One region of the Streptomyces sp. NPDC002490 genome, then DNA from elsewhere that is predicted to be linked to it. Evidence: predicted binding sites of a transcription regulator. Region 1 holds the regulator's gene; the other holds the start of a gene.
What was found. The regulator HspR, encoded in region 1, represses chaperone genes until heat shock. The targets are predictions, from matches to a motif close to TTGAGNNNNNNNNNCTCAA.
Positions count from the first base shown of each region.

Region 2: the regulator HspR is predicted to act here: its motif matches at 3,011-3,029, upstream of lon (endopeptidase La).

Region 1 is NZ_JBEOWM010000027.1:55,848-60,924, reverse strand. It holds gene dnaK (molecular chaperone DnaK) at 1-135, shown strand, start outside; gene grpE (nucleotide exchange factor GrpE) at 132-863, shown strand; gene dnaJ (molecular chaperone DnaJ) at 897-2,078, shown strand; gene ABT092_RS18900 (heat shock protein transcriptional repressor HspR) at 2,093-2,542, shown strand; gene ABT092_RS18895 (helix-turn-helix transcriptional regulator) at 3,047-4,042, shown strand; gene ABT092_RS18890 (helix-turn-helix transcriptional regulator) at 4,071-5,024, opposite strand.
Region 2 is NZ_JBEOWM010000009.1:24,654-29,730, forward strand. It holds gene ABT092_RS07980 (HAMP domain-containing sensor histidine kinase) at 209-1,348, opposite strand; gene ABT092_RS07985 (response regulator transcription factor) at 1,345-2,085, opposite strand; gene ABT092_RS07990 (spermidine synthase family protein) at 2,197-2,898, opposite strand; gene lon (endopeptidase La) at 3,052-5,077, shown strand, end outside.

The sequences.
Region 1 (5,077 bases):
CAGGCGCTGTACGCCGACGCCCAGGGCGCTCCGGGCGCCGCGGGCGGTGCCGAGGGCGCCGCCGGCGGCAAGGCCGATGACGACGTCGTCGACGCCGAGATCGTCGACGAGGACCGCAAGGGCGGTGCGGCGTGACCAAGGAGACCCCGGGCTTCGACGAGAAGGACGAGCCCACCGACGTCTCCGGCACCACCGCCGACCAGGCCGAGAACGAAGCCGAGGCCGCCGAGGCCGCCGGGTCCTCCACCGAGGAGGGCCCGGCGGGCCGGGCCGGGGACGCCGAAGCGAAGGGTTCCGAGAACGCCGGGGCCGTGGCCGAGCTGGACCAGGTGCGCACCGCGCTGAGCGAGCGCACCGCGGACCTCCAGCGACTTCAGGCCGAATACCAGAACTACCGCCGCCGGGTGGAACGGGACCGGATCGCGGTCAAGGAGATCGCCGTGGCGAACCTCCTGACCGAGCTCCTTCCGGTGCTCGACGACATCGGCCGCGCCCGTGACCACGGGGAGCTGGTGGGCGGTTTCAAGTCGGTGGCCGAGTCGCTGGAGACGGTCGTCGCCAAGATGGGTCTCCAGCAGTTCGGCAAGGAGGGCGAGCCCTTCGACCCGACGGTGCACGAGGCCCTGATGCACAGCTACGCCCCGGACGTCACCGAGACGACCTGCGTGGCGATTCTCCAGCCCGGGTATCGGATCGGAGAGCGCACCATCCGCCCCGCGCGGGTGGCGGTGGCCGAGCCGCAGCCGGGCGCGTCGGCCGCGAAGGCGGACGGCGAGACGGAGGCGGACGAGCCCGAGGCCGGGGACGGCAAGGCGGCCGGTGCCGCCGACGGCAAGGACAGCGGTGCGCCCGACGAGGGCTGACCGCACCACGCACGGGAAGGAGGGACGTCGGGGATGAGTACCAAGGACTTCATCGAGAAGGACTACTACAAGGTCCTCGGCGTCCCCAAGGACGCCACCGAGGCCGAGATCAAGAAGGCGTACCGGAAGCTCGCCCGCGAGTTCCACCCGGACGCCAATAAGGGCAACGTCAAGGCCGAGGAGCGCTTCAAGGAGATCTCCGAGGCGAACGACGTGCTCGGCGACCCGAAGAAGCGCAAGGAGTACGACGAGGCGCGCGCCCTCTTCGGCAACGGTGGCTTCCGACCCGGACCGGGCGCGGGCGGCGGCTCGTTCAACTTCGACCTGGGCGACCTCTTCGGCGGCGGCCAGCAGGGCGGTGGCGCGGGCGGCGGCTTCGGCGGCGGTCTGGGCGACGTGTTCGGCGGGCTGTTCAACCGGGGCGGCGCGCCGGGCGCCGGTCGGGTGCAGCCCCGGCGGGGCCAGGACGTCGAGTCCGAGGTCACGCTGAGCTTCACCGAGGCCGTGGACGGGGCGACGGTGCCGCTGCGGATGTCCTCGCAGGCGCCCTGCAAGGCGTGTTCGGGCACCGGGGACAAGAACGGCACCCCGCGGGTGTGCCCCACCTGCGTGGGCACCGGGCAGGTGTCCCGGGGCGGCGGGGGAGGCTTCTCCCTCACCGATCCGTGCGTGGACTGCAAGGGCCGCGGCCTGATCGCCGAGACCCCTTGCGAGGTGTGCAAGGGGTCGGGACGGGCCAAGTCCTCGCGGACCATGCAGGTGCGCATCCCGGCGGGCGTCTCGGACGGGCAGCGGATACGGCTGCGCGGCAAGGGCGCCCCGGGCGAGCGCGGCGGCCCGGCCGGTGACCTGTATGTGGTCGTCCACGTGGACGACCACCCGGTGTTCGGCCGCAAGGGCGACAACCTGACCGTGACGGTGCCCGTCAGCTTCGTCGAGGCGGCCCTCGGCGGCGAGGTGCGGGTGCCGACGCTGGGCGGTCCGCCGGTGACGTTGAAGTTGCCGCCGGGCGTGCCCAACGGCCGCACCATGCGGGCCCGCGGCAAGGGCGCGGTCCGCAAGGACGGCACCCGCGGAGACCTGCTGGTGACCGTGGAGGTCGCGGTGCCCAAGGACGTGACCGGCAAGGCCCGGGACGCCCTGGAGGCGTACCGGGAGGCGACCGCGGACGTCGATCCGCGGGCGGAGCTGTTCGAGGCCGCGAAGGGAGCATGAGCGCCATGGACGGGATGGGCACGGGCGGCCGACGCCGCAACCCCTACCAGTTGACCGACGACTCGCCGGTGTACGTCATCTCGGTGGCGGCCCAGCTCAGCGGGTTGCACCCGCAGACCCTGCGGCAGTACGACCGCTTGGGCCTGGTCTCCCCGGACCGCACCGCGGGCCGGGGCCGCCGCTACTCGGCCCGGGACATCGAACTGCTCCGCCAGGTGCAGCAGTTGTCCCAGGACCAGGGCGTGAACCTGGCCGGGATCAAGCGGATCATCGAGCTGGAGGCCCAGGTGGCCGCGTTGCAGGCGCGGGTCGCCGAGCTCCAGGACGCGGTGGAGGGCGCCGCGGCGACGCTGCGCCAGCGCGAGGCCGCCGTGCACGCCTCGTACCGTCGGGACCTGGTGCCCTACCAGGAGGGCCAGACCAGTGCGCTGGTCGTCTGGCGTCCGGGGCGCAGGAAGGACTAGTCGCGCCCGGGGCGCGACGGAACGCGGGGCCGGAAGGAACGAACCTTCCGGCCCCGCGGCCGTGCCCGGCCGCGATCGGCCGGGGACACACCTTGATTAACCCCCCTGTAGCTAACCCGGGTGTGACCGTCTGTGAGGTGTGCGAGGCTGGGCGTGCCCGGGCCCCGGCGGTTCGCCGGACGCACGGGCCGGCGGCCTCGGCCCGGGACCGCCACGGCGGTCCCGCCGTCGTAGGGTCGTCCGGGCGGGTCGGTCGACGTCGACCGTGGCTCGCCGAACGGGTGTCCCGGCCTGGGCGTCCCGGGCCGGCCAGGGGGATTGGCCGACACGGGGACAACCCGGGGCGACCGAGAATTCCCCTCCCCTCGCCCCGCACCAACTCTGCCGGTCACCGGTCGGTTGCACCACCCTCCGCTTGTTGCACTGCGCCAAGCGGAGGGGGGACGCAAGGGGAAAGAAGCGGACGGACCGGTGACAAGCCCCTCCGGAGGTGGGGGCGGAGATATGGCTGAGGCGCATGTGCACGGAGTGGACCAGCTCTGCGAAGAAGGCGACCGGGTGTACGTGAGCGCCCTGAAGGGGGGCCGGGTGGCGCGGGCGGTGGCGGCCGGGGCGCCCTGCCTGGTCGACCTGGGATTGCTGTACCCGGATCCGGAGGACACCGGGTGGCTGGTGCCCGAGCCGCCGGGGGCGGTGGTCGGCCGGTTGGCCCGCGGGCTCGACGAGGAACTGGCGCAGGCCCGGGACCGGGCGTACGCGGTGGTCCGGCTCGCCGAGCGCTACACCGGCTACTGCGGCCCGGCGGCGGTCGGCGGGGCGTCGGGGGTGCCGGGGCTGCGGGTGCTGGAGGGCAAGCCCCGCATCCGGGAGGCGATCGCGCAGGCCTCGGACGAGTGCGCGGTCGAGCACCTGGCGATCCAGCCGGGCGGGGTGCGCCGGGAGGGGGTGCTCAGCGACGCGCTGCCGCTGGCGCTGGACATGGCGGGCCGCGGGGTGCGCATGCGGACCCTGTACACGCACGCCGCACGGCACGGGCAGGGCCTCTTCGAGTACGTGGAGCGGGTCGGGGGCGCGGTGCGGGTGCGCACCCTGGACGAGGTCACCGAGCGGCTGCTGATCTTCGACCGGGCGGTGGCGTTCGTCCCGGCGACCGAGGACCGCACGACCGCCCTGGAGCTGCGCCACCCCGGGCTGGTGGAGTTCCTCGCGATCGTCTTCGAACGGTTGTGGCGGCTGGCCCACCCGTTCGGCGAGGCGGTGCCGGCGATGACCCCGGTGGACGGGATCACCCGACGGGAGTGGGCCATCGCGGCACTGCTCGCCGAGGGGCACACGGACGCGGAGATCGCCCAGCGGCTCGGCATCAACGTCCGCACCGCCCGGCACCACATCCGCAAGCTCGCCGAGGAGTTGGGCGCGGTGAGCCGTGCCCAACTGGGGGTGCGGATCGCCCAGGCCGGTCTGGACGTCCCGCCCCGGCCGCCCGTGCCCGGCGGTTGACGGGCGGGGCGGCCGGGGCGCACGGCGGTCACTGCTCGCGTTCCAGGATGCCCGAGCGGGCGATGAGGTAGCCGAGTTGGGCGCGGCTGCCGCTGCCGAGGGCGGCGGCGAGCTTGGCGATGTGGGCGCGGCAGGTACGGACGTTCATCCCGAGCCGGCGGGCGATGGCCTCGTCCACGTACCCCTCGACGAGGAGCTTGGCGATGGACTGCTGGACGCCGGTGATGCCGTCCGGGGTGGACTGGTACGGGACTTCGTCGAGGAGGGGGGTGGCGCGCCGCCACAGCTGTTCGAAGACGCGGATCAGATAGCGCACCAGCCCCGGGTGGCGCAGCTCCAGGGCGGTGGTGTCCTTGCCGGCGTCGGGGGCGACGGGGATGAACGCCACGGTGTCGTCGCAGATGATGAGCCGCTCGATCAGCTCCTCCAGGGTGCGGATCTCGATCAGCCCGTCGGCCATGTGGTCGACGTAGGCCATGGTGCCCTGGCTGTGGCGGACGGTGTGTTGGTAGAGGGTGCGGATCCGGACGCCCCGGTCGGTCAACGGGCGGTCCCGTTCCAGGGCTTGGTTGAGGATGTGTTCGCTGCGTCGGCCGCCGGGCTGGATGGTGAGCACTTCGGAGCGCACCTCGGCGGTGGCCACGTTCAGCGCGGTGTTGATGCGGTCGATGCCTTCGAGCACGGTGATGGCGTGGGTGGGCGCGGGGCTCTGCGCGCTGATCGCCATGAACGGCTCAAATGATTCGGTCAGTTCGATGGACAGTCGGCGCCTGTCCAGGATCTCCCGTTCCAGCGGGTGGAGCCGTTGTGCCAGGGCGACCGACGGGGGAACCGGACGCAGCCAGTTCGCATCGTCCGGATCGGGGTGGAGAAGAGCGAATTCCAGAAGGCACGGAGTCGCCGCAACCTCTGCCCGCGCGATGCGTCCGGCACTCAGTGCGCTCGCGTAGAGCTGTCCGCCTTCGGCGCACAGCTCGGCCATGGAGTGGTGATGTGTCGGATGTGTGTCGGTTATGGGCAAATCTCCACCCCCCA
Region 2 (5,077 bases), on a different contig from region 1:
GGGGCGGTCGGTGGAGCGCGTCGTGCGCACCACTGCCAGCTCGCGGCCGTACTGGATCGTGTCAGCTCACTCGTTCATCAGGGGACGTCCGGAACCTGAACGGATTCCTCGCGGACGTGACCGTATGTGACGAGAACGTCTCCGGGAGCCGCCATGGCGCAGGGGGGCGGCCCCGGTGATCTTCGGCCTGCCGCCCCGAACCCTAACGTCAACCGGGGCCGCGGGACAGCCCCGGAAGGATGACCTGGATCCGGCAGCCGCGCGTGGACTCCGCGACCCCGATCCGGCCGCCGTGCAACTCCACCGCCCACCGGGCGATCGCGAGCCCGAGCCCGGTCCCGCCGTCGCTGCCCCCGGGGCCCACCGGCACGGTCGTCGGGAGCGCCGCCCCGCCCGCGGCGGGATCGGTGTAGGGCCCCCGGTTGAACCGCTCGAACACCCGGTGCCACTCCGACTCGGGGATGCCCGGCCCCTCGTCCACGACCTCCAGCGTCAGCGAGTCCGGGCCGGCGCCCCCGCGGGCCTTCACGGTGACCCGGCCGTGCGGGGGGCTGTGCTTGACCGCGTTGTCGATGAGGTTGGCGACCACCTGGTGGATGCGCTCCGGGTCCGCGTGCGCGGTGAGCTCGGGGGGGCACACGTCCAGGTGCAGGTGGACGTCGGTGCGGGTGTGGCTGCCGGAACCGGAGGCGAGGCCCCCGCGGGCCGAGGACACCATGTTGGCCTCCTTCAACACGCCCGACAGGTACGGCCACACCTCGAAGCGGCGGGCCTTCAGCGGGACCACCCCGTTGTCCAGCCGGGACAGGTCCAGCAGGGTCTCCACCAGCCGCCCCAGCCGCTCGGTCTGCTTGAGCGCGGTGCGCATGGTCTCCGGGTCGGCGGCCGACACCCCGTCCACCACGTTCTCCAGCACCGCCCGCAGCCCCGCGATCGGGGTGCGCAGCTCGTGCGAGACGTTCGCCACCAGCTCCTTGCGCTGGCGGTCCTGGGCCTCCAGGTCGTCGGCCATGCGGTTGATGGTGGCGGCCAGGTCGCCCAGCTCGTCCCCGCGGTCGTGGCCCCGCACCCGGCGGGTGTAGTCGCCGTGCGATATCGACCGGGCCACCGTGTTCATCTCGTCCAGCGGCGCGGTCAGCGAGTGCGCCACGAACTGGGTGATCAACAGGGTGGCGATGACCGAGAACACCGTGATGAACCGCAGTTCGGTCTCGGTGCGCACGGCGATCATCAGCAGTCCGGTGGTGATGAACACCGAGACCACGACCAGCGTGCCCAGCTTGGTCTTGATGGAGAACGGGCGCAGCCGGGGGGCGCCGGGGCCCTGCGGGCCGGGGGGCCCGCTCACGGCGTCGGGGTCTCCAGCGCGTATCCCACCCCGTGCACCGTGCGGATGCGTTCCGCCCCGATCTTGCGGCGCAGCGCCTTGATGTGGCTGTCCACGGTCCGGGTGCCGGAGGCGTCCGCCCAGTCCCACACCTCGGCGAGCAACTGCTCCCGGGAGAGCACCGCGCGCGGGGTGTTCGCCAGGCACACCAACAGGTCGAACTCGGTCGGCGTCAGGTGCACGTCCCCGCCCCGCACCCGCACCCGGCGCTGGGCGTGGTCGATCTCCAGCTCGCCCAGGCGCAGCGTGCCGCCGCGGGGGGTGGTGGCCGCGAGGGCGGCCCGCTCGACGCGGCGCAGCAGGACGTGCACCCGGGCGGCCAGCTCCCGCATCGAGAACGGCTTGGTCATGTAGTCGTCGGCGCCGACCCCGAGGCCGACCAGCATGTCCGTCTCGTCGTCGCGGGCGGTGAGCATCAGCACCGGAACGGGCCGCTGGGCCTGGACCCGGCGGCAGACCTCCAGGCCGTCGAAGCCCGGCAGCATCACGTCCAGGATCAGCAGGTCGGGCTGCCAGGCCTGGGTGGTGTCGACGGCGGTGGGCCCGTCGCCCGCGGTCTGGACGAGGAACCCCTCCGCGCGCAGCCGGGCCGCGATCGCCTCGACGATCGTCGCGTCGTCCTCCACCACGAGCACGCGCCGCTGGGCGCCGGGCGACACCGGTGCGCCGCCGTGTTGAGTGGTGTGTGTCTGCTCCATCGCCCGCCCCTGACTGAGCCGTTGGGAATCCGTGGGGTGATCCCATGGTTGTGCCAGACGCGTGGTGATCGACGCGCCGGTTGCAGACTAAGGGCACGGAGCGTGAACAGGCTATCCAGTACGGACGGCGAGGTGAACGACGTCCGGAACGCCCCGGGCGACCGGGATTTCCTGGGTACGGACCCCTTGGAACCCGGAATTCCGCAATGTTCCTTCAAAAACGGCGGAGGGTTGCGCGGACCAGACCGCGAGCACCCCGCCGGGGGCCAGTCGCTCGCGGCACAGGGCGATGCCGGTGGGGGTGTAGAGCCCCTCGTTGTCCTCGGTGACCGTCCAGTCGGGACCGTTGTCGACGTCCAGGCAGAGCGCGTCGTAGCTCCGCCCGGCGGTGCGCAGGTGCTCCAGCAGATCGGTGTGGAGGACCTCGGTGCGCGGGTCGTCCAGGGCAGCCCGGGACAGCGTCGACAGGGGGGCGCCGGGGCGGTGCCAGTCGATGACGGCGGCCTCGCGCTCCACCATCGTGATCCGTCCCCAGCGGGGGTCGGCCGCGGCGTGCGCCAGGCTGAAGCCGACGCCCAGGCCGCCGATCAGGAGGTGTCCGCCGTCCCGGTCCAGCGCCGCCGCGGCGGCGTCCACGAGCAGCCGCTCGGACCGGCCGTCCGAGGTGTCCATCAGGAAGCAGCCGTTGGCGATGATCTGGAGCAGGTCGCCGTGGCGGCGCAGGACCACCTCGCCGTGGGGGCCCGTGCGGCGGTCCAGGACCTCCGGCTCCTCCGTGGGGCGGTGCGGGGGAAGGCTGTAGTGGTGCGGCATGCACGCCATTGTGGCCCGGTCGGCGCCGGGCGCGGCCGGATGTCGCCGACGGGTTCCGCTCTCGGCGAACCCGTCGCCGTTCGCCCGGGGAACAAACGGCACCCCCCATGCATTGAGTCAACACAGCTCAACTTGAATGCCGAAGGGGAGATCATGGCTGCTGAGTCTGTTGGTTCCAAGGGCACCGCGCTGTCGCTGCCCGTGCTGCCCCTCGACGACGAGGTCGTGCTGCCCGGCATGGTCGTGCCGCTGGACCTGAACGACGCCGACGTGCGCGCCGCGGTGGAGGCCGCCCAGGCCGCCGCCCGCTCCGCGCCGGGCAAGCCGCGGGTCCTGCTGGTCCCGCGGATCGACGGCACCTACGCCGGCACCGGCGTCCTCGGCACCGTGGAGCAGGTCGGCCGGCTCGCCGACGGCGACCCCGGTGCCCTGATCCGCGGTCGCGAGCGGTTCCGCATCGGCGCCGGCACCACCGGACCGGGCGCCGCCCTGTGGGTCGAGGGCGTCCGCGTCGAGGAGCCCGTGCCCGAGCCGCTGCCCGGCGCCGTCACCGAGCTGATCACCGCGTACAAGGCGCTGGCCACCAGCTGGCTGCGCAAGCGCGGCGCCTGGCAGGTGGTGGACCGCGTCCAGCAGATCGAGGACGTGTCCCAGCTCGCCGACAACTCCGGCTACTCCCCGTTCCTCACCGTGCAGCAGAAGGTGGCGCTGCTGGAGACCGCCGACCCGGTGGCCCGGCTGAAGCTCGCCGCCGAACAGCTCCGCGAGCACCTCGCCGAGCAGGACGTGGCCGAATCCATCGCCAAGGATGTCCAGGAGGGCGTCGACAAGCAGCAGCGCGAGTTCCTGCTGCGCCGGCAGCTCGACGCGGTCCGCAAGGAGCTGCGCGAGCTGAACGGCGACGCCGACGGCGAGGCCGAGTCCGACGACTACCGGACCCGGGTGGAAGCCGCCGACCTGCCCGAGAAGGTCCGCGAGGCCGCCCTCAAGGAGGTCGACAAGCTGGAGCGGGCCAGTGACCAGTCCCCCGAGGGCGGCTGGATCCGCACCTGGCTGGACACCGTCCTCGAACTGCCGTGGAACGAGCGCAGCGAGGACCGGTACGACATCGAGGGCGCCCGGGCGGTGCTGGACGCCGAACACGCCGGCCTCGCCGACGTGAAGGAACGCATCACCGAGTACCTCGCGGTGCGCAAGCGGCGCCAGGACCGGGGTCTCGGGGTGGTGGGCGGTCGGCGCGGCGGTGCGGTGCTGGCCCTGGTCGGCCCGCCCGGCGTCGGCAAGACCTCGCTCGGCGAGAGCGTGGCGCACGCCATGGGCCGCGAGTTCGTCCGGGTCGCCCTCGGCGGCGTCCGGGACGAGGCCGAGATCCGCGGCCACCGGCGCACCTACGTGGGTGCGCTGCCCGGCCGGATCGTCCGGGCGATCAAGGAGGCCGGGTCGATGAACCCGGTGGTCCTGCTGGACGAGATCGACAAGGTCGGCTCCGACTTCCGGGGCGACCCGGCGGCGGCGCTGCTGGAGGTCCTGGACCCGGCGCAGAACCACACCTTCCGGGACCACTACCTGGAGGTCGAGCTGGACCTGAGCGACGTGGTGTTCCTCGCCACCGCCAACGTCCTGGAGGCCGTCCCGGAGGCGCTGCTGGACCGCATGGAGCTGGTCCGCCTGGACGGTTACACCGAGGACGAGAAGGTCGTCATCGCCCGGGACCACCTGCTGCCGCGCCAGCTGGAGCGGGCGGGCCTGAGTGCCGAGGAGGTCACCGTCGAGGAGGGCGCCCTGCGCAAGCTCGCCGGCGAGTACACCCGCGAAGCGGGCGTGCGCACCCTGGAACGGGCGATCGCCCGCCTGCTGCGCAAGGTGACCGCCCAGCACGAGCTCGGCGAGCGGGAGCTGCCGTTCACCGTCACCGACGGGGAACTGCGCGGGCTGATCGGACGGCCGCACCACGTGCCCGAGTCCGCCCAGGACCCGGCCGAGCGGCGGACCGCGGTGCCCGGGGTGGCCACCGGCCTGGCCGTGACCGGCGCCGGCGGCGACGTCCTCTACGTGGAGGCGTCCCTGGCCGACCCGGAGACGGGCGCGGCGGGGCTGACCCTCACCGGTCAGCTGGGCGACGTGATGAAGGAGTCGGCGCAGATCGCGCTGAGCTTCCTGCGCTCGCGCGGCGCCGAGC